One region of the Paenibacillus sp. MDMC362 genome, then DNA from elsewhere that is predicted to be linked to it. Evidence: a T-box and tRNA genes for the amino acid it is inferred to sense, from the RefSeq annotation. Region 1 holds a T-box; the other holds one or more tRNA genes.
The links. The T-box of region 1 lies ahead of leuS (leucine--tRNA ligase). A T-box ahead of a tRNA ligase gene usually reads a tRNA of that ligase, here a tRNA-Leu.

Region 1 (9,751 bases):
ATTACCCGGAGCTGGAGGATTTCGGAGATGCGACGCTTATGGGAGACAACGGGGCCACGAATTATTTCCGAGTCGACTGGCTGACACCCGGGGGCCTTGGCACCTGGGGCGACGGAAGAACCTTTATTCTGGGGACGGAAGGATACATCGAGCTTCGCAAATACATCGATATCGCAAGGCATCCGCAGGGCGATCATCTGTACCTGGTTAATGGGGAGGGAGAGTTTCATATGGAGCTACAAGGCAAGGTGGGCTATCCATTCTTCGGTGAGCTTATCCTGGATTGTCTGGAACGCACGGAGCATGCCATGTCCCAGGAGCATGCCTTCAAAGCCGGAGAATTGTGCGTCATCGCCCAAAATGAGGCCGTGCGCATTCCATAAAATCATTTATAATAGAGAAAACCCCGTTATCTTGTGGGTTATATAACTCCAAAATCGCTAAAGGGGCGATTCTCTAGATGACCTCATCTGCCGATATGATGCCAGGCTTTGACCGCATGCAGCTGCAAGCGCCGTTCGATCTGACCTATTACAATGAACAGCCGCTGTCGGGAGGGCAGTTTCACTCGCATGCTTTTTATGAAATTTATTATTTCCATGAAGGACGCTGCACTTATTTGATCGGCGATTCCGTTTTCACCCTGAAACCGGGGGATCTGCTCCTGATGAACGGGCTTACGCTCCATTGTCCGAATGTTGAGCCCGATTCGAGATACGTCAGAAGCATTCTGCATTTCGATCCGGCCTGGATCTGCAAGGGGCTTTCGGAGACGGCCAAATCGATATTGCTGGATCCCTTCGAATCGCTGCGAAATCATCGCATGACACTGACAGGGGCCAACCGGGACGAATTCGAAGGCATGCTGGCCGATATACATCGCCTCTCGGCATCCACGGCCGGTTTTCGGCAGGAACGGATGACCTTGCGTATTCTGGAGATGATGTACATCATCGCGGACTGGTGCCAGGACGCTGTGCAGGATCAGGACTCCATCTCCGAGAAAGAGCGGCATGTCCAGCATGTCGTATCGTTCGTCGAGGAACATTATATGCAGGATCTGACGCTGGAGCGAATTGCCCGCGAAATGCATATCACGAAACACTATTTATCCTCCTTATTTAAGGAGGTTACCGGAACGACGGTGTTTAAATATTTGTATCACCGGCGGATTAATCAAGCTAAAATATTGCTCAGGCTCCACCCGCATCTCAGCATCACGGAGATCAGCCAGGCGGCAGGTTTCAAGCATTTGGCTCATTTCAGCCGGATGTTCAAAGCCATGGTCGGGACGACGCCGGAATATTATCGCAGAAGCGGCGAAGAGCTTTCGTTGACTTGACCGGACTTTTTGGGTATAATAGCCACATTAAAACGGTAATATGAACGCGATGATGAGGATCAATCGTTCCACTTTCGATCATGCAGAGAGCCGGTGTCTGGTGAAAACCGGTTGACGATAGGAATGAACTCGCCTCGGAGCAATGGTGTTAACCCGGCCGCTGTATTTCGGCAGATTTGGCCGCTGAAGCATCGTCGTCTCATCCGCGATAAGGATGCAAAGGGAGTGAAAGGCAAAGCATGCCTTTGGCTAACTAGGGTGGTACCACGGGAATCAAACCTCTCGTCCCTAGCGATCAGCGCTATGGATGATGAGGTTTTTTTGTTTTTTTGGGCAACGGCACAGGCCTTGCCTCTTGACTGTGAAGGAGGAGCAATGGAGTATGACGGACAATCAACCAACCGGCCACGGCTATCAGCCGCAGGCCATCGAACCGAAGTGGCAGCAATACTGGGATGAGAATAAAACCTTTAAAACGGAAGATTCATCATCCAAACCGAAATTTTATGCGCTGGATATGTTTCCGTATCCATCAGGAGCAGGCCTGCACGTAGGGCATCCGGAGGGGTACACGGCGACTGACATCGTGTCCCGTTACAAGCGGATGCGCGGATACAACGTGCTTCACCCGATGGGATGGGATGCCTTCGGTCTGCCAGCGGAGCAGTATGCAATGGACACAGGCAAGCATCCGCGCGAGTTTACCGTGCAGAATATCGATACGTTCCGCCGCCAGATCAAATCTCTGGGCTTCTCGTATGACTGGGACCGCGAGATCAGCACAACCGATCCGGAATATTATAAATGGACCCAGTGGATCTTTATCCAGCTTTATAAGCGCGGCCTTGCCTATGTGGCTGAAGTGCCGGTAAACTGGTGCGAAGCGCTCGGTACCGTGCTTGCGAACGAAGAGGTCATCGACGGCAAGAGCGAACGCGGGGGCCATCCGGTCGTACGTAAACCGATGCGCCAATGGATCCTGCGCATTACCGAATACGCGGATCGTCTGCTCGAAGATCTGGATGAACTGGACTGGAGCGAAAGCCTGAAGGATATGCAGCGCAACTGGATCGGCAAATCCACAGGCGCTGAGGTTCGGTTTGACATCGAAGGTTACGATGGTCATCTGGAGGTGTTCACCACCCGTCCGGATACGCTGTTCGGGGCAACCTACTGCGTTCTGGCGCCGGAGCATGACCTCGTGGATAAGATTACGTCAGCCGATCAGCGTGAAGCCGTCAAGGCTTATCAAGATCAAGCAGCACGTAAAAGCGACCTGGAGCGGACGGATCTGGCCAAGGATAAAACCGGTGTATTCACGGGTGCATACGCCATTAATCCGGTAAACGGCGCTAAAGTGCCGATCTGGATCGCGGATTATGTGCTTGCCGGCTATGGAACGGGTGCCATTATGGCGGTTCCGGGTCATGACAGCCGGGACTGGGAGTTTGCGAAGCAATTCGGTCTTCCGATTATTGAAGTCGTTCAGGGTGGAAATGTCGAAGAGGAAGCATATAGCGGCAGTGGCGCGCATGTGAATTCCGGCTTCCTGAACGGGTTGGACAATGAAGAGGCTATCCAGGCGATGAATGAATGGCTGGAGCAAGAGGGGAAGGGCAAGAAGAGGGTAACTTACCGTCTGCGCGACTGGCTGTTCAGCCGTCAACGCTACTGGGGTGAGCCGATTCCGATTCTGCATCTGGAAGACGGAACGATGAAGACCGTGCCTGAGGAGCAGCTCCCATTGCTGCTGCCGGATGTGGATCAGATTAAACCGTCCGGTACCGGCGAATCACCGCTGGCTAACGTTACGGAGTGGGTGGAAACGGTAGATCCCGAGACCGGCATGAAAGCCCGCCGCGAGACGAATACGATGCCGCAATGGGCCGGCAGCTGCTGGTATTACCTGCGTTATATCGATCCACGCAATAATGATGAATTGTGCTCCAAGGAGAAGCAGAAGGAATGGCTGCCGGTTGACCTCTATATCGGTGGTGTGGAGCATGCGGTGCTTCATTTGCTGTATGCACGCTTCTGGCACAAGGTATTGTATGACCTGGGCGTTGTCGATACGAAGGAGCCTTTCCAGAAGCTGGTCAATCAGGGTATGATCCTGGGCAACAATAATGAAAAAATGAGTAAATCCCGCGGCAATGTCATCAATCCGGATGATATTGTTAACGAATACGGAGCCGACACGCTGCGCGTGTACGAGATGTTCATGGGGCCGCTGGAAGCAACCAAGCCATGGAACACCAACGGGGTTGAAGGAACGCATCGTTTCCTCTCCCGCGTATGGCGCCTGTTCATCGGGGACGATGGTCAATTGAACCCTAGAATCGTGGAAGGCGAGGGTACGGACGATTTCAAACGTACACTGCATAAAACGATTAAGAAAGTGACCGAAGACTTTGAACATATGCGCTTTAACACAGCGATCAGCCAGCTGATGGTATTCATCAACGAGGGATACAAGACGGAAGAGCTTCCGCGCAAAGCGATGGAGAACTTCGTGCAGCTGCTTTCCCCGCTGGCCCCTCACCTGGCTGAAGAGCTGTGGAGCCGTTTAGGCTACACGGAGAGCGTAACCTACGTGCCATGGCCGGAGTATGACGAGGCTTGGACTGTAGAGGCCGAAGTGGAGATTGTCGTTCAAGTTAACGGCAAAATCGTAGAACGTGCCAAAATCTCGAAAGACATGGACCAAGAAGCCATGCAACAACATAGCCTCTCCCTTCCGAATGTCAAGCAGGCGCTGGAAGGAAAGAGTATTCGCAAAGTCATTGCCGTACCGGGCAAACTGGTCAATATCGTGGCCGGTTAATCGTAAAACCGAAGGCAGCATCCAGTTTTGCCAAATCCTCCTCATACTTGTCGTGTGTGGTTTGGATCAATTGGTAGAACAATCCGTTCAGGTTTGAATCCAGCAGTGCCAAAGCCTGAGCCGTGATGCCTCCGGGAACCGCAACCCGCTCTTGCAGCTGTTCGGGGGAGAAGCCCTCCTCCGTTAACAGCTTGCCGGTGCCAAGCAGCATTTCCCCGGCTAATGCATTAAGGGTTCTGCGGTCGATTCCGGTCATTTCAACGGCAGCGTCGATCCATTTTTCCATGAATAAACTTAAAAAAGCAGGTCCGCAGCTGGAGAAATCGGAAGTGATTCGCGTGTGCGATTCCAGTATCTCGAGCGGCCTGCTGATATAAGACAGGAGGCTTTCTACAAGCTGCCTGTCTTCTTCTTTTATTCGGGAACCGTACATGCATAACGATGCTCCGCCTCCGGTTAGGTTGGTGATGCTCGGTATGATTTTCGCCACCTTGCAGGGCAGCGATGATTCCAGATGGATCAGTTGAACCGGACTCGTGATGGATATCGCGATTTGCCTGGCTTCAAGCCGATCTTTGATTTCGCTGATGACAGATTTGAATTCAAGGGGCTTTATACATAGAAATAGCAGGTCGCTCTGAGAAGCCGTCTCCGTGTTGCAGCTGCATACCGTCAGACCGGGATGACGTTTTGCCAGCTGCATCGGCTTTTCAGGACTTCGGTTGCTGACCCGAATCTGCTCAGGCAGGAGTGCGCCCGATTGAATGAAGGCATCGATCAACAGACTACCCATGCTGCCCGTACCGATAAAACCGACCTTCATGTGTATGTTCCCTCCTTTCGCGCTTTACGGCAGAAATGTACCGTTCTTACGTTTAATGTATGCGGGGAAGATGCCGATTCATGACGGTTTTTCATGCGATTTCGGTGGGGAAACCGAAGAATATTTCTGGATTTGTACAAAATGAACTTTAATGTAAAGGAGAGGTCAACCGATGAAACGGATATCTTTAGGCTGGAGTCTTGCCGCAACGATTGCGGGCTGCGGGTTCATCTTGTTTGCCGGCGGTGCGGATCAGGGGATCGAGGGCTGGCAGCCGCTGAACGATCAGCTGGAGCAGGTGGTTGCGGCCGAAGAGAATAAGGGTGTGAAGACATCCGAGGCTGATTCCCTGCAGAAGAATGTGGAACTGTCTGAAGCCGGAACGGATTCGAAGCCTGCTGATAAGAGCACCCAGACAATGCATATCGAGCCTGCCAGTAATAGTCATGCGAAGGACACCATGCCAGACCAAGATCAAGGAGCGGCAGGGAGTGGTTTAGCAGATCATACGGCGCCGTCTTCGGTTTCTGGTCAGCCTTCTTCGCCCCCGGTACCGCCTCCTCAGGCTGAAGGTGTCAGTCAGCAGTTACAGCAGCAAGCTCCTGTTCGCAGTACAGCACAGTCACCACCAGCTCCGGATCCATCCGGATTGATTAATGTCAATACGGCGGATGCTGCAACGCTTATGGAGCTGCCTGGCATTGGCGAGGCGAAGGCAAAGGCCATTATCGATTATCGCAATCAGTTTGGTCCCTTTAAAAGTCAGGCCGACTTGATGAACGTAAAAGGCATCGGGCCCAAAATGCTGGAGAAGATGAAGCCTTACGTTGGACTTTAGCTATGTGCTACAATAAAGGCGATATTGATAAGGAACAGGTGACAGATGATGAGTGCAGATCAACGTAAAGATTGGGATACCTATTTCATGGATATTGCCTTTATGGTTTCTACCCGCTCCCAATGTCCGCGGCGTCATGTCGGCGCGGTGCTGGTGCAGGGGAAGAAGCTGCTCGGGACGGCTTATAACGGCGCGCCGATGGGGGTGCCTGACTGCTCGGAAGCGGGCTGTATGATCGCTGAGGATTATGAACTGGTCGTGCAGGACGGCAAGGAGAGCATGGTGAAGAAACAGCGCTGCATCCGGACGATTCATGCCGAGCAGAATCTGCTGTTATTCACGGACCGGATCGATCGGGAAGGCAGCACGGTGTACGTGACGGATGAGCCCTGCTGGACTTGTGCGAATATGCTTGCCAACAGCGGCATTGTCGAGGTTGTGTTCCACCGTCCTTATCCGAAGGATTCGGGCAAGGTGTCCCGCATGATGGAACAGAAGGGGATTATGTTCCGGCAGCTTGAAGCGTATGAGCCGCCGCGCGAAACCCTGATGACGGTAGCGGAATGATTCATGAATATAAGGTTATGCCAACAAAATGAATAGAAAGTCACAGAGGAAGGACCTTTGACTGCGATATGCAGGCAAGGGTCCTTTTTTATTTAATGATGAAGGGATTGGTTCAAATCATGAAGCGAAGGCCGTTACTTGTTTTTACCGTGTTGTGGGTAATCGGCAGCGGTGCTGCATGCCTGTATGATGGATGGAGGCTGGCCATGATTGCAGCCGGGCTGATTCTCATCCTGCTTGCTGTATGTCATTGGGCGGGGACAGGGCGCCTTTTTACGCTCTGCATGCTGTTCTCCTTGTGCATGTCGGGTGCTTACTGGGAATGGCATGACGCGGCAAATGTAAGTGATTTCGAGCCGGTCCTCTCAGGGGGGGCATCGACGGACACCGTTCCTGTTACTGCCTTTGGTGTAATCACAACCCCAATAGAAGTGGATGGTGACCGCGCAGATTTTAATGTTGCTCTGCATCAAGCTGATCTTACACTCACAAAGTCTCCAGCGCCCCAAAAACAAGCGAATTCGGATAACGGCACCTTGCTGAAGACGGATGATATCGTCAGGGTTCAAGTGAAACTAATGGACAAAACGGAGCTGGAGACGGTTCATCGATGGCAACGCGGGGACCGCATTGAGCTGACCGGAGAGCTGCAAAAACCTGGAGAAGCCCGCAATTTTGACGGATTTGATTATGCTCAATATTTGCGTACCCAGAAGATTCATTGGATGATTAAAGTGAAGGGCTCTGACCTAGCGAAGGTCACCCCGCCTGACAGCTGGAATGTAAGTCATATTCTAAGATGGACGGATGCCGCTCGCCATAAGCTTGGGAGCAAGCTGGATCAATTGTACGGCGGAATTCATGCAGGGTATATGAAGGGACTTGTGATTGGCAATCAGGATGATTTGGATCCCGATACGTTTATGGAGTTCTCGCGTTTGGGGTTGACTCACATTCTTGCGATATCGGGCATGCATGTGGCAGTGGTTGTGGGATGCCTCTTATTCGTATGCACTACCCTTCGAATGACGAGGGAAACCTCGCTGACTGTGGTCATGTGGCTGATTCCCGTTTATGTCCTGCTTACCGGGGCAAGTCCTTCTATTGTCCGTGCCGGCATTATGGGAATGATCGGTTTGTATGCCGCACGGCGGCGACTTTTGAAGGATGGGCTGCATATTCTTAGTGTTGCCGCGCTCGTCATGCTGCTGTGGAACCCGTATTTTCTCGTGAACGTCAGCTTTCAGCTGTCATTCATCGTAACCGCGGGCTTGATGATCTTCGTACCGAAGCTGATGCCGCTGCTCTCTTTCTTGCCCCGCTGGCTTGCGGGAACCGTCGGAATCACGGTCGTAGCGCAGCTGATCTCCTTTCCCCTAACCATTTATTATTTTAACCAGGTGTCGCTGATATCTGTTATCGCCAATTTGATCCTGGTTCCGGTGATTAGCCTGGTCGTTCTTCCGTTAGGAATGGTGTCCTTGCTGGTAGGGTGGGTATGGATGCGCGGAGCTGGCTGGTTGGCAGCTGTGACCGAATGGTTAAACCAAATGACGTTCCGAGTCGTTGAATGGATGAATGGTTCATCCGCTTTTATGACGTTGTGGCCGTCCCCGTCGTTAGCCTGGATCTTATGTTATTTTGTTGTGCTGTATACGTTGCTGTCCATTCTAAAGATGAGATCCGAAAATCGCGAAGGTGAGCGGATCGGATCGAACGATACCGTTCCACTGGAAGGACGCGCATCCTTGGATAGCAAAAGAGATTTGTCTGGGGCAACCGGCATGTTTCCGCTCGTGGATCAATGGGCCGGTGCGTTGCGATGGAGAGGTTTTTTTCGCGCCAGTGATTATATCGAGCGCTATGCAGCGAGAGCCGCTATCATCCTGCTGTCCGGAGCCTTGGTTTTTTTGCTGTACGGCGGCTATCAATCTCCATCGATGCACGGAGCGGGACTTGTGCAATTCCTGGATGTAGGACAAGGAGATTCGATCCTGGTAACAACACCTGAGGGCAAGCATATTCTCATTGACGGTGGTGGAACGGTGAATTTTCGTAAAGAAAAGGATGCTTGGAGGGAAAGGAAGGCCCCGTATGAGGTGGGAGCCAAGGTGGTGGTTCCGTTGTTGAAAAAACGGGGCGTGCACCAGCTTGAGGCTGTCATCATGTCCCATGGAGACCAGGATCATATAGGCGGTCTTCAAGCTGTTTTGCAGGAAATCCCGGTAAAATCAGTTGTGTTCAACGGTACCTTGACTGACTCCGCTTCCTTCCGGAAGCTGATGTTAACCGCCGTACAGCAGGGCATTCCCATATACGAGGCTGGAGTGGATCGGGAAGTATGGAAGCTTGACAGTCATACGGAAATCCAGTTTTTAGCGCCTATTTTCCCAGAAAGTGGAGAAATCATAAAACCATTACCGTTGATTAAGGAGCAGAATCATGCTTCACTAGTATTTGTCCTTCAAATGAACGGCAGCCGGATCTTGTTTACGGGTGACACAGACCAAGCTGCCGAACATAAAATATTGTTGTATCTGGAGGAACGTTCCTCACAAAATGATATCATTTCACGGCTTGCTGCTGCCGGTGACCGCATCGATGTCATGAAGGTTGCCCATCACGGCAGCAAAACCTCGACATCCGCGCTATGGCTGAATGCATGGGAGCCGAAAGCAGCGGTTATTTCCGCTGGCGTCAACAATATGTATGGCCACCCTCATCCGGATGTGGTAGGGCGGTTGGAACGTTCCGCAACTCTCATCTATCAGACCAATCTTCACGGTGAAATACAGATGAGGATCAAGGACGGACATATTGAGACGCGTACGAAGCTTCCATGAAAAAGCAGCCCGCTGTCCTTGGGATATAGATTCGTAGTATGATCTTATATATATGAAAATGCAGCGGTGACTATAATCTTTATATTTGGTATAGTTAGATGAAGTTTCCTAAAAAATAATAGGTTACATACTGCAACATTTTTTTAATTTTATCCGTCTGTATGTATGCAGGGAGAGGGGGATCCACTGTGGTGGAGCAGGGACTCATAAGAGCCGCTCAATCGGGCGATCGCGACGCTCTAATCACCCTATTGCGAGAAATTGAGCAACATGTTTACCGAACTGCTTATTACATTTTAAACAATGAACAGGATGCTATGGATGCAGCCCAGGAAGCACTTATACGTGTATATACGAAGATTAACTCCTACGAGGAGAAGGCTCAGTTCAAAACTTGGGTCCAACGGATTGTAACTAACATATGCATTGATAAATTCCGCAGGACAAAGCCGACGGTTTCCATCGATGAACATGATCTGGTATTTCGGGATAATCTCGATGTAGAACGGGAAGT
Region 2 (9,751 bases), on a different contig from region 1:
GGATATCGTTCAGCTCCAGCTTCAGTCGAATGACCATCTCGACCGCGATGCTCTTGAGAGTCGTTGGGATCATCCCCTGCGAATGGCGAAGCCGATCAAAATCACTGTCAATCAAGTCAAACAGCACCTGTTTGTCCCTTCCGGCGATGCCTTTGGCATATTCGGGCCACTGTACGGAATAGGATTCCGCCGCTTCTCCCTTCTTGGCTTGAACATCCACATAATCCACATAGGAGGGCTGCTCCAGAACGAGATAGTATTCCTGTGCCTCCTTGGCGTGAAGATAACTGTCCTTATAATTACCGCCAAGGCTTTCCACGCTGCCAAGCGAGATGGACAACTCTTCTTCATAGCAATACTCGCGCACCTGCTGCAGGAGCCGGATGGCTCTCGCTTTTTCCGTGTCCGGATCTTTCATCATAAAAATCACCACGTGATCGCCGTCGTTATCCCGGAAATACAGCACACCCGGCTCCTGGTCCATTAATTGATACAGACAGCTCTCCAGCGGCGTGAAATCCGCTCTCAGGATAGACGCCATGACGTAAGGCAAATTCAGATTCAGCCCCAGAAGGGTCGCCCGCTCCTCCAGCTCCTCCGGCTCAATCCGGTCCGTGATCCAGCGATACAGGATATTGCTCCGCAAAATGTTAATGTCGTACTCGTCCAGTCTCATTTCCCTTCTGGATTTGTTCATTTTATCCGTTGTGCTGGCAATCGTTTCTTCCAGCTCTTTCAGATTGATCGGCTTGAGCAAATAGTTCTCGATCCCCAGACGCATGCCTTCCTTCAAATAAGCAAAATCGTCGAAACCGCTCAGGATGATCACCTTCAGATTACGGTTTAATTTACGCGCGCCCTCAATCAATTCAAGTCCCGTCATGACAGGCATCGATATATCCGTAATGAGAATATCAACCGGAATGACCGCCATCTTCTCCAGCGCCTTGCGCCCATTCTCCGCATGACCGACCACCTCGATGCCATACTTCGACCAATCCACGACGTCATATAATCCCTCTATAATGAACGGCTCATCGTCCACGATAAACACTTTATACATCGTTATTCAGCTTCCCTTCTGCCACCGGAAATTTGACTGTCACCGTCGTACCGTTACCCGGCTCACTCTGGATGTCCATTCCGTACGAACTTCCAAACGTCAGCTTTAACCGCTCATTCACACTCCGCAAACCAAACGATTCTTCACTCGACTCGGCCATCTCCAGCCGGGATTTGATCTCCTCAAGCTGCTCCGGCTCGATCCCTTTCCCGTTATCCTTGATCTCGATAATGACATCACCATCCTGCTGTGCCGCGTTTATCGTCAGCCAGTTATCATCCTGGTCGCTGCGCAGCCCATGAACGATGTAATTCTCAATCAGTGGCTGCAGTGACATTTTCATCATCGGCACATGCTTGATTTGTTCCTCACAGTTCATTTTGTAAATATACTTGTCCTTATAGCGAATGCGAAACAGTTCCAGATAGAGCCTGCACGCCTCCAGCTCATCCTTCAGCGTATAGTGGGACTTGTGCTGAACGATATTCTTGAACAGCATCGATAAGCTGTAGATCATATCGCCAACATCCTGCGCCCCTTGCGAGAGAGCTCTCATTCGAATCACTTCGAGCGTATTATAAAGGAAATGCGGATTAATTCTGGCTTGCAATGCAGACAGCTCCGCGTTCTTCTGGTTAATTTCCGCCTTGTACACCTTGTCGATATACCGGGAAAGCTCGTCCAGCATTTCATTAAAGCTGCCCGCAATTTGCCCCAGCTGATCATCCTTGGTATCCTGCATCCGCGCCACGAACTCTCCCTTCTCAACCTTACGCATAAAACGGATAATGTTATCTGTCCGCTTGGAGTAATTCACGATCATCAGCGAAGGAATGGACACAGCAATCACGATGCACAGCAGGGCAGCAATCATGATGGTGCTCTGCACGCCATGGAAAGATTCAGCAATCTCACGTTTAGGCGTAATGCCAACCACCGTATAACCTGCCTGATTGTGCGCTGCCGTTGTAATATACGATTCTTCGTCGAGGTTCACGGTTTCTTTGGAATTCAGCAGCCGGTCGGCATAAGGATATTTCTCGCCGTAATATTTGCCAGAGGAATCAAACATCACGCGGCCATCGCCGGATAAAACCATTACGGATCCCTTCAAATGATCTTTGCCACTGTTCAGGACGACATCCAGTGCTTCCGTTCGATATAAAATAACCAGCTGCCCCAGATTCTTGTAGGTGGCCATATCATTAATCGGGCTCCGAATCGAAAATAACGGTAGGGTCACGTCTCCGGCCAGCTTACGCACCCATAGATTCGGCAATGTGACACTCTGGCTTTCAAGCGCCATCACGTCGGGGATGTAAGAGTGCGTGGCATTCGCCTGATAGAGCCTCGTCATGCTGCCCTGCTTGTAAACATACACATACTGCTTTTCGGCACTGTACAGCATAATATTCTCGATATCCGGATCATCGTCCAGCCTCTGCTTAAAGTAAGCGACCACGCTGTCTGAATTGGACTGCCCGCCGCCCGCAATCCGGTTCATTCGCTTGGCCATGTACTCATTAAACGAGTTCATGAGGAAATAGGAAGTGTCAATGCCTAGAGAGGTGTTGCGATACAGTTCATTCACATAAGACTGCGCATTCTCATATTTTTGATTCACGTGCCGTTCCACCCGCTCAACCGCGCTTCGCTGAATGTCCAATTCACTGCGAACGGCTGATTGAAACAAGAAATAATACATAAGAAAAGATAAGGTGACAATGGTAACCACCGCAATCAGGGAGATTAACAGCAGCATCTTGGTAAACATATTATTTTTGATATATTTGTGATAAAACCTAGCAGGAGACATCGGTTTCCCCTTCCTGATGCAAACGTTGTTACTGCGTAGCATATTAAATATAACATCGGCCGACCGTCATCATTGGATGAAATTTCTACCAAGTTATGAAGGTGTAATTTGCCTATTTTAGGTTAATTTAGGGTCCTGCATTCCCCCTGGTTCATAGCATGAATCAGGAAGGAGAGGGTTTACAATGCCCCAATACCGCATTATTGTCGATTTATCCGATTATCAGCTGCACCTGCTGGATGGCAACATCGTGGTACGTACGTTCCCGGTTGCCATCGGCAAAATGGCTACGCAGACGCCGCCAGGCAATTACACCATCATCAACAAGCAGCCGAATCCCGGGGGACCGTTCGGAGCCTATTGGTTAGGGTTGTCCAAACCCCATTACGGCATCCATGGCACGAACGACCCTTCATCCATCGGCCGCCCCGTTTCCCTTGGATGTATTCGGATGTACAACGAGGATGTGACGGAGCTGGCTTCCCTCGTGCCCATCCATACCCGGGTCACCATACGAAACTGATAACATAAACTGGTGATTTCAAATCCCTCCAATTGGTTAAATACAAATGTTACATAGTACCTATGTATTTACTAATCGTTGTATGGAGGGATTGCCCATGATGCAGAGCAAATATTTCAGGACATGCTTTGGCATAATCGCACTGCTCTTGATCATTTATCTCGGTTCCGAAATCAGCTTTTTGTTCCGGCCAATCGTCTCCATGTTCAATATGCTGATCGTTCCCGTCGCGATGGCCGGCTTCTTCTATTATTTGCTCAGGCCGATCGTGGACTACCTGGAGCGTCGCAAAATCAAACGATCCATTGGCGTCCTGATGCTGTATTTCGTATTTGCCGGTCTCTGCGCCATCTTCGGCATTGTGGTGTGGCCGACTCTGCGCGAACAGATCGAAAACTTTATCAGCAATACCCCATTTCTGGTAGAGGGCGTGCAGGAACAGATTGACCAGCTGCAGCAGAATCGATTCTGGTCACGCTATATACCAACGGAATCCGAGCTGTCCACCTCACTGACGGAGTATATGAATCGGATCATTACCTGGATCAGCAACTCCATCAACAACCTGATTACCGTTGTATCGAGCGTTGTCGTTATTATTGCTACGATTCCGATCATTCTGTACTACATGCTGAAGGAAGGCGGCAAGCTTCCGCCCAGGCTGCTCAGTGTTCTGCCAAGACGATATCGCCGCGATGGCCAGGAGGTGCTGGGTGAGATCGATACGGCACTCAGCAATTTTATTATCGGCAAAGTGATCCTGAATCTTATCCTTAGCATTATGATTTATATCGGATTTCTGATCATCGGGCTGCCCTATTCCTTGCTCTTGACAGTGATTTCCTTCTTCTTGAATTTCATCCCGTATATCGGAGCGCTGCTGGCGACCATTCCCGCCGTCATTATCGGATTTATCGAATCTCCTTCCATTGCGATATGGTCCGTTGTCGTTATTGTCATCGCTCAGCAGATCCAAGATAATATTCTGACACCGGTCATCTACGGGAAGCAGCTTGATATTCACCCGTTGACCACGATAGTCCTCATCCTTGTAGGCGGCGATTTCTTCGGGCTGCTGGGCATCCTGCTCGCCATTCCGGCTTACATGATCATCAAAATTATCGTGGTACGGATTTACGAACTGTTCCTTGCCGAAAAAGTAGAAGACGCATAATGAACTCGGCTTACTGAAAGACATACATTTCCATCTGCACAAAAAAGGATGTCCCCGCCAACTTCACGATCGCTGCTGGGGACATCCTTTATTTAAAGAATCACGCATTGCCGCGCAGGGACCGAACCACAAAATAATGCTCGTCCTTACGCAATACCATGCCATTTGACAGGGTAACGGTATCCTCATCGTGAGAAGTCAGGATGGCCTGTGATGACACCAGTCGATTGCCCCTCCATATCATGACGGAAGATCCAAAATAGACGGCATTATCAAATTGAATGGTATGGTTCACGACATAACCGATGGAGTTCAAGGCCGGGTATGCGTTTCTCGGCATAATTCTGTGAATGGCGCGAAACGGTATAACAAGCTCACCCGGGCCAAGAATCACTTTTTCCTGAACGGGATCCCATCCTTTCAACACACCTTCAACCGTGCTTTTTGCCCCGTCTAAACGCTGAATGACAACATGACGACCAATCCAATGTTTCATGAAGGTCACCTCTCGCGGATTATTCATCTCCATCGCCTAACGTGCTCGGGATGTCCCAATTCACGGGTTCCAGACCCTTTTGCATTAAAAAAGCATTAGATGTTGAAAATGGACGACTACCTAGGAATCCTTTATGCGCTGCAAACGGACTCGGATGACTGGACTCAAGCACCTTATGCCGGCTTCGGTCTATGAAGGAGCCTTTCTTCTGTGCGTAACTTCCCCATAATATAAAAACCATTGGTTGATCGCGTTCATTCAGTTTCGTAATGACCGTGTCGGTGAATTTCTCCCACCCGATCCCTTTGTGTGAGTTCGGCTCGCCTTCGCGAACCGTAAGCACTGCGTTAAGCAGCAGTACCCCTTGATCCGCCCACGATTGCAAGGAACCGTGATTGGGAATCGAGATTCCCAGATCCGAAGCAAGCTCCTTATGTATATTTCGTAAAGATGGAGGAACCGCAACCCCGGGCGAGACGGAAAAGCTCAGCCCCTGCGCCTGCCTACGACCGTGATAAGGGTCTTGTCCCAAAATTACGACTTTCGTCGATTGGTACGATGTTTGCTGAAGAGCCCGAAATATATCTTCCTTAGGGGGATACACCGTGCAGCGCCGGTACTCCTCGTCCACCCGTTCCATCAACGCTTGAAAATAAGGTTTATCCATTTCTCCCTGCAGAATAAGGTCCCAATCATTGTTAAACATCCGCATGTCTCCTCTCTCCTCCTCACACAGGCCAGCATGGAATCATAAAAGAATGCGATTTCTATTTTCGGAACACCAACATCTTCCGTTCAATTTGAATCAAATAACAACACGCATCATGAGTTGACCTTGTGTCGATTTAAAAAATAAGCCGGCACCCATACGGGGGCCGACTTATTTTGCATCTTACCAGACGCTGTTATAATGCCGAGGACGGGGGTCGAACCCGTACGGTAGTCACCTACCGCAGGATTTTAAGTCCTGTGCGTCTGCCAATTCCGCCACCCCGGCATATTTATCCGCGCATGTTCCTAGCGTCGTTCACGTTCACTTACATAACCGAAGGTACGCGTGGAATTCGCAATATTTTGCGATCTTATTCCGATATCTAGGTGTGCACATATCGTCTTAGCGACAAAATTGATAATACCATGTCCAACCATATGATGTCAATATATGAAACTCATAATTTTTCGCATCACCCTATCCAAAGCCTTATTCCCGAGAGCTTCGAGCCTCCCTCTAACTCATCCGTTCGAATCCTTCCGTTTTCCGTAAAGAATAATTTTACCGTTATCACCAAATGATAAATATGCTACCACTGTCATACGCGAAGACTAGAACAACAGAGAAAAGGATACCGCTCACCATGAAAAAACTCTCAACCGTCATATGGATCGCTCTCTCCATCTCCCTTTGCCATCATCATGTTGTCAACGCCAACCATGCGCCATCCGCTTCCAAAGGAAGGGGCTATTATGAGGAACGCGGCGAGATTGTATGGGAAGTCCCCACTCACAACAGAGTAATTGCTCTTACCTTTGACGATGGTCCGGACGCGCGGAACACCGTTCAAATTCTGGATCTGCTGAAGCAATATGACGCAAAAGCCACCTTCTTCGTTGTTGGCAGCCGGGTGGAGAAACACCCCGAGATCGTAGCGCGTGAGCTGCAGGAAGGACATGAGATCGGCAATCACTCTTACTCCCATCCTCCTTTTCACAATATTAATGTCAGCAAGTTAACGAGCGAGTTAAACCAGGCGCAAGATGCGATCTTCCAGGCAACCGGCATTCGAACCGTTCTGTTTCGTCCACCGGGAGGCAGCTATAATGAAGCAATTGTCCGCACGAGCAAGGATTTCGGTATGCTGACCGTATTATGGTCATGGCATCAAGATACGCTCGACTGGCGAAAACCCGGTGTTAACCGAATCGTTAAAAAAGTGCTGGATAATGCTCATAATGGAGACATCGTACTGATGCACGACTTTGTGCCAAGCAGTACACAGACGGTAGAGGCTCTCAAAGTGATTTTACCGGAGCTGCAAAAGAGAGGCTACGAGTTCGTGACCGTTTCGGAGCTGCTCTCCTATCATGAGAAAACGCGTAAATTCATTGAAGTAAACCATTAACGGGTTGAATTACGCTCAAGTGTTCTAGAATAACCGACTGCCTTCTGATGGTAACGGTTACTTTTTGGAAGACGCTTGGACCGAAAAAATACAGAGTCAATTTCCTCTTGAATATATCAAGTCCATTTGATAAGATACAGAACGAACGTTCAGTATATAAATTTTGAACAGCTTTCAAGGGTTTATAAGGGGGTGCATGCGTGAATAAAAAACAACAACAAACCGAAGATACCAAGCGACGAATAGCTGAAGCCGCCAAGGCGCTTTTTATGCAGAAGGGTTACAAATCAACGTCAATTGAGGAAATCGTTGAGGCCACGGGCAGCAGTAAAGGGAATATCTATTATCATTTCAAGAGCAAGGAAGGGCTGTTTCTGTATCTGGTTGAGGAATGGGACCTCGAGTGGGAACAGAAATGGAACAGCAAAGAGCAGCATTACACCACCACCGTTGACAAGCTGTACGGAATAGCCGATCAACTGGTGTTTGATGATCTGAACCACCCCTTCTCTAAGGCGCTTGATGAATTTATAAACAACAATGGCGATGTCAGCGAAGAAGTAGAACAAAGAATCGTTCAGATTATTAGGAGCCATTTGGAATTCAACCAGAAATTGCTGCAGCAAGGGATGGATCGCGGGGAGTTTGAGAATCATAATGTGGAGCAGCTGTCCGTTATCTTTGAGAGCCTCATTGTTGGCTTAAGCCAGATGTCGCGTATAACGAAGGTGGAAAATGCGCTTGCCCTTTATCATGCCGCCATCAAAGTATTTCTGCATGGCATTGAAAAGAAATCATGAAAAATATCAACTTTTTTTCATAGACTATCACAAACCGAACGTTCAGTATATTGTATACCGTATTACAATCATTTCATCATGTTTATTAAATCGTTGTTTATTTTGGAGGAATCATCATGTCATTACTGATGCGAAACAATGGAGCCATTCTGCTCCTCATGTTCAATATATTTCTAGTCTTCACCGGGATTGGACTCGTCATACCTATTATGCCAACCTATATGACGGAACTGCATATTAGCGGAAGCACGGTAGGCATGCTCGTTGCCGCCTTTTCATTAACACAGCTGTTATTCTCCCCACTTGCAGGAAGATTGTCCGACACCATGGGCCGTAAAAAAATCATCATCACCGGCATGATGGTGTTTGCCATATCGGAATGGTTGTTCGGAGCTGCCAGCACACCGCTGCTCCTGTTTGCCTCAAGAATGCTGGGCGGTATCGGCGCTGCACTCATAATGCCCGCAGTTATGGCCTACACGGCCGACGTGACTTCGAATGAGGAACGCGCCAGAGGCATGGGATTCATTAATGCGGCGATTACGACAGGCTTCATCATCGGACCGGGCATCGGAGGATTTATCGCAGAGTTTGGCATTCGCGTTCCTTTCTACGCCGCTGCCGTTGCGGGTGGTATTGCCGCGCTGGTAACGCTGCTGCTGCTCCCGGAATCGTCAACCAAGCAGGAAGCACCGACCGTGCTGGGACGGAAGAAGGAGAGCCTGGCCGTTCAGCTGGTGCGTTCTTTCAAGGAGCCTTACTTCCTAAGTTTGATCATTGTATTTGTGCTCTCGTTCGGGCTTGCCAATTATGAAACGGTGTTCGGCCTGTTTGTGGATCATAAATTCGGTTTCACCCCTAAAGATATTGCCATGATCATCACATTTGGGTCGATTGCGGGTGCCGTCGTCCAAGCGACGATATTCGGTTGGATCCTAAACCGCTTCGGTGAGAAAAGAGTCATTACGCTCAGTTTGCTTACCGCGGGAATCTGTATCCTGTTAACCCTGTTTGTGCATAAATACTGGCTCATATTCTTTGTAACCTTCTTGGTATTCCTGTCGATCGACATCTTGCGTCCCGCTATCGGTACGCAAATGTCTAAGCTGGCGAAGGATCAGCAAGGCTACGTGGCCGGCCTGAACTCGGCGTACACCAGTCTGGGAAACATTGCGGGACCGCTGGTGGCAGGATATCTGTTTGATTTGGACATCAACTTTCCTTATATCTCCGCGTCCATCGTTCTCATCCTCTGCTTCTTCCTGGCCATGCGTGCAGGCAGAGCCTGGGCCGCTACAGAGGCCGTCATGAATGAACGGTGACGAAAGGTAACAACTTTAACAGCTAATCAAAAACAAGACCCCGCCGGAAGCTTCTGGCGGGGTCTTGTTTTTGATTATGTATTTTTAATAGGCCACCAGGACAATCATCGCCAGCAAAGCCACCAGGGCAAACAACAGAGACCAACCCAATTCAAACCGTCTTTTTTCTTTATATGCCTTGAAGGCTTTCCTTGATTCAAATACAAATACGATTACCAAGAAGGCGAGCAACACCGGAAGTCCCCAGGACTGATCTAATACCCACTCTGACACCTTCATCCCCCATCCTATATGCTAAAATGAGCTGCATCCAAACCAGCAGCAGCCGTATGAATAAGCGCGTCCCCCTACGACTCCATTAAAATGTACCGTAAGTCGCCCCCGATTACAAATCGCGCTTGACCGAATCATCGATCTCCCGGAATTGTGAAGCAGCA

Region 2: it encodes a tRNA-Leu, which carries the amino acid that the T-box ahead of leuS (leucine--tRNA ligase) is inferred to sense. The anticodon was not compared.

Annotation. Positions count from the first base shown of each region.
Region 1 covers NZ_QLYT01000020.1:56,873-66,623, forward strand. Annotated here, with positions in the region: gene DP091_RS10730 (Gfo/Idh/MocA family protein) at 1-383, shown strand, start outside; gene DP091_RS10735 (AraC family transcriptional regulator) at 461-1,342, shown strand; T-box leader at 1,383-1,635, shown strand; gene leuS (leucine--tRNA ligase) at 1,725-4,166, shown strand; gene comER (late competence protein ComER) at 4,147-4,989, opposite strand; gene DP091_RS10750 (ComEA family DNA-binding protein) at 5,162-5,827, shown strand; gene DP091_RS10755 (deoxycytidylate deaminase) at 5,876-6,394, shown strand; gene DP091_RS10760 (ComEC/Rec2 family competence protein) at 6,514-9,237, shown strand; gene DP091_RS10765 (RNA polymerase sigma factor) at 9,426-9,751, shown strand, end outside.
Region 2 covers NZ_QLYT01000008.1:413,620-423,370, forward strand. Annotated here, with positions in the region: gene DP091_RS04170 (response regulator transcription factor) at 1-1,063, opposite strand, end outside; gene DP091_RS04175 (cache domain-containing sensor histidine kinase) at 1,056-2,879, opposite strand; gene DP091_RS04180 (L,D-transpeptidase) at 3,064-3,402, shown strand; gene DP091_RS04185 (AI-2E family transporter) at 3,500-4,576, shown strand; gene DP091_RS04190 (hypothetical protein) at 4,677-5,072, opposite strand; gene DP091_RS04195 (uracil-DNA glycosylase) at 5,092-5,778, opposite strand; tRNA gene DP091_RS04200 (tRNA-Leu) at 5,984-6,069, opposite strand; gene DP091_RS04205 (polysaccharide deacetylase family protein) at 6,428-7,192, shown strand; gene DP091_RS04210 (TetR/AcrR family transcriptional regulator) at 7,393-7,992, shown strand; gene DP091_RS04215 (MFS transporter) at 8,109-9,314, shown strand; gene DP091_RS04220 (hypothetical protein) at 9,399-9,587, opposite strand.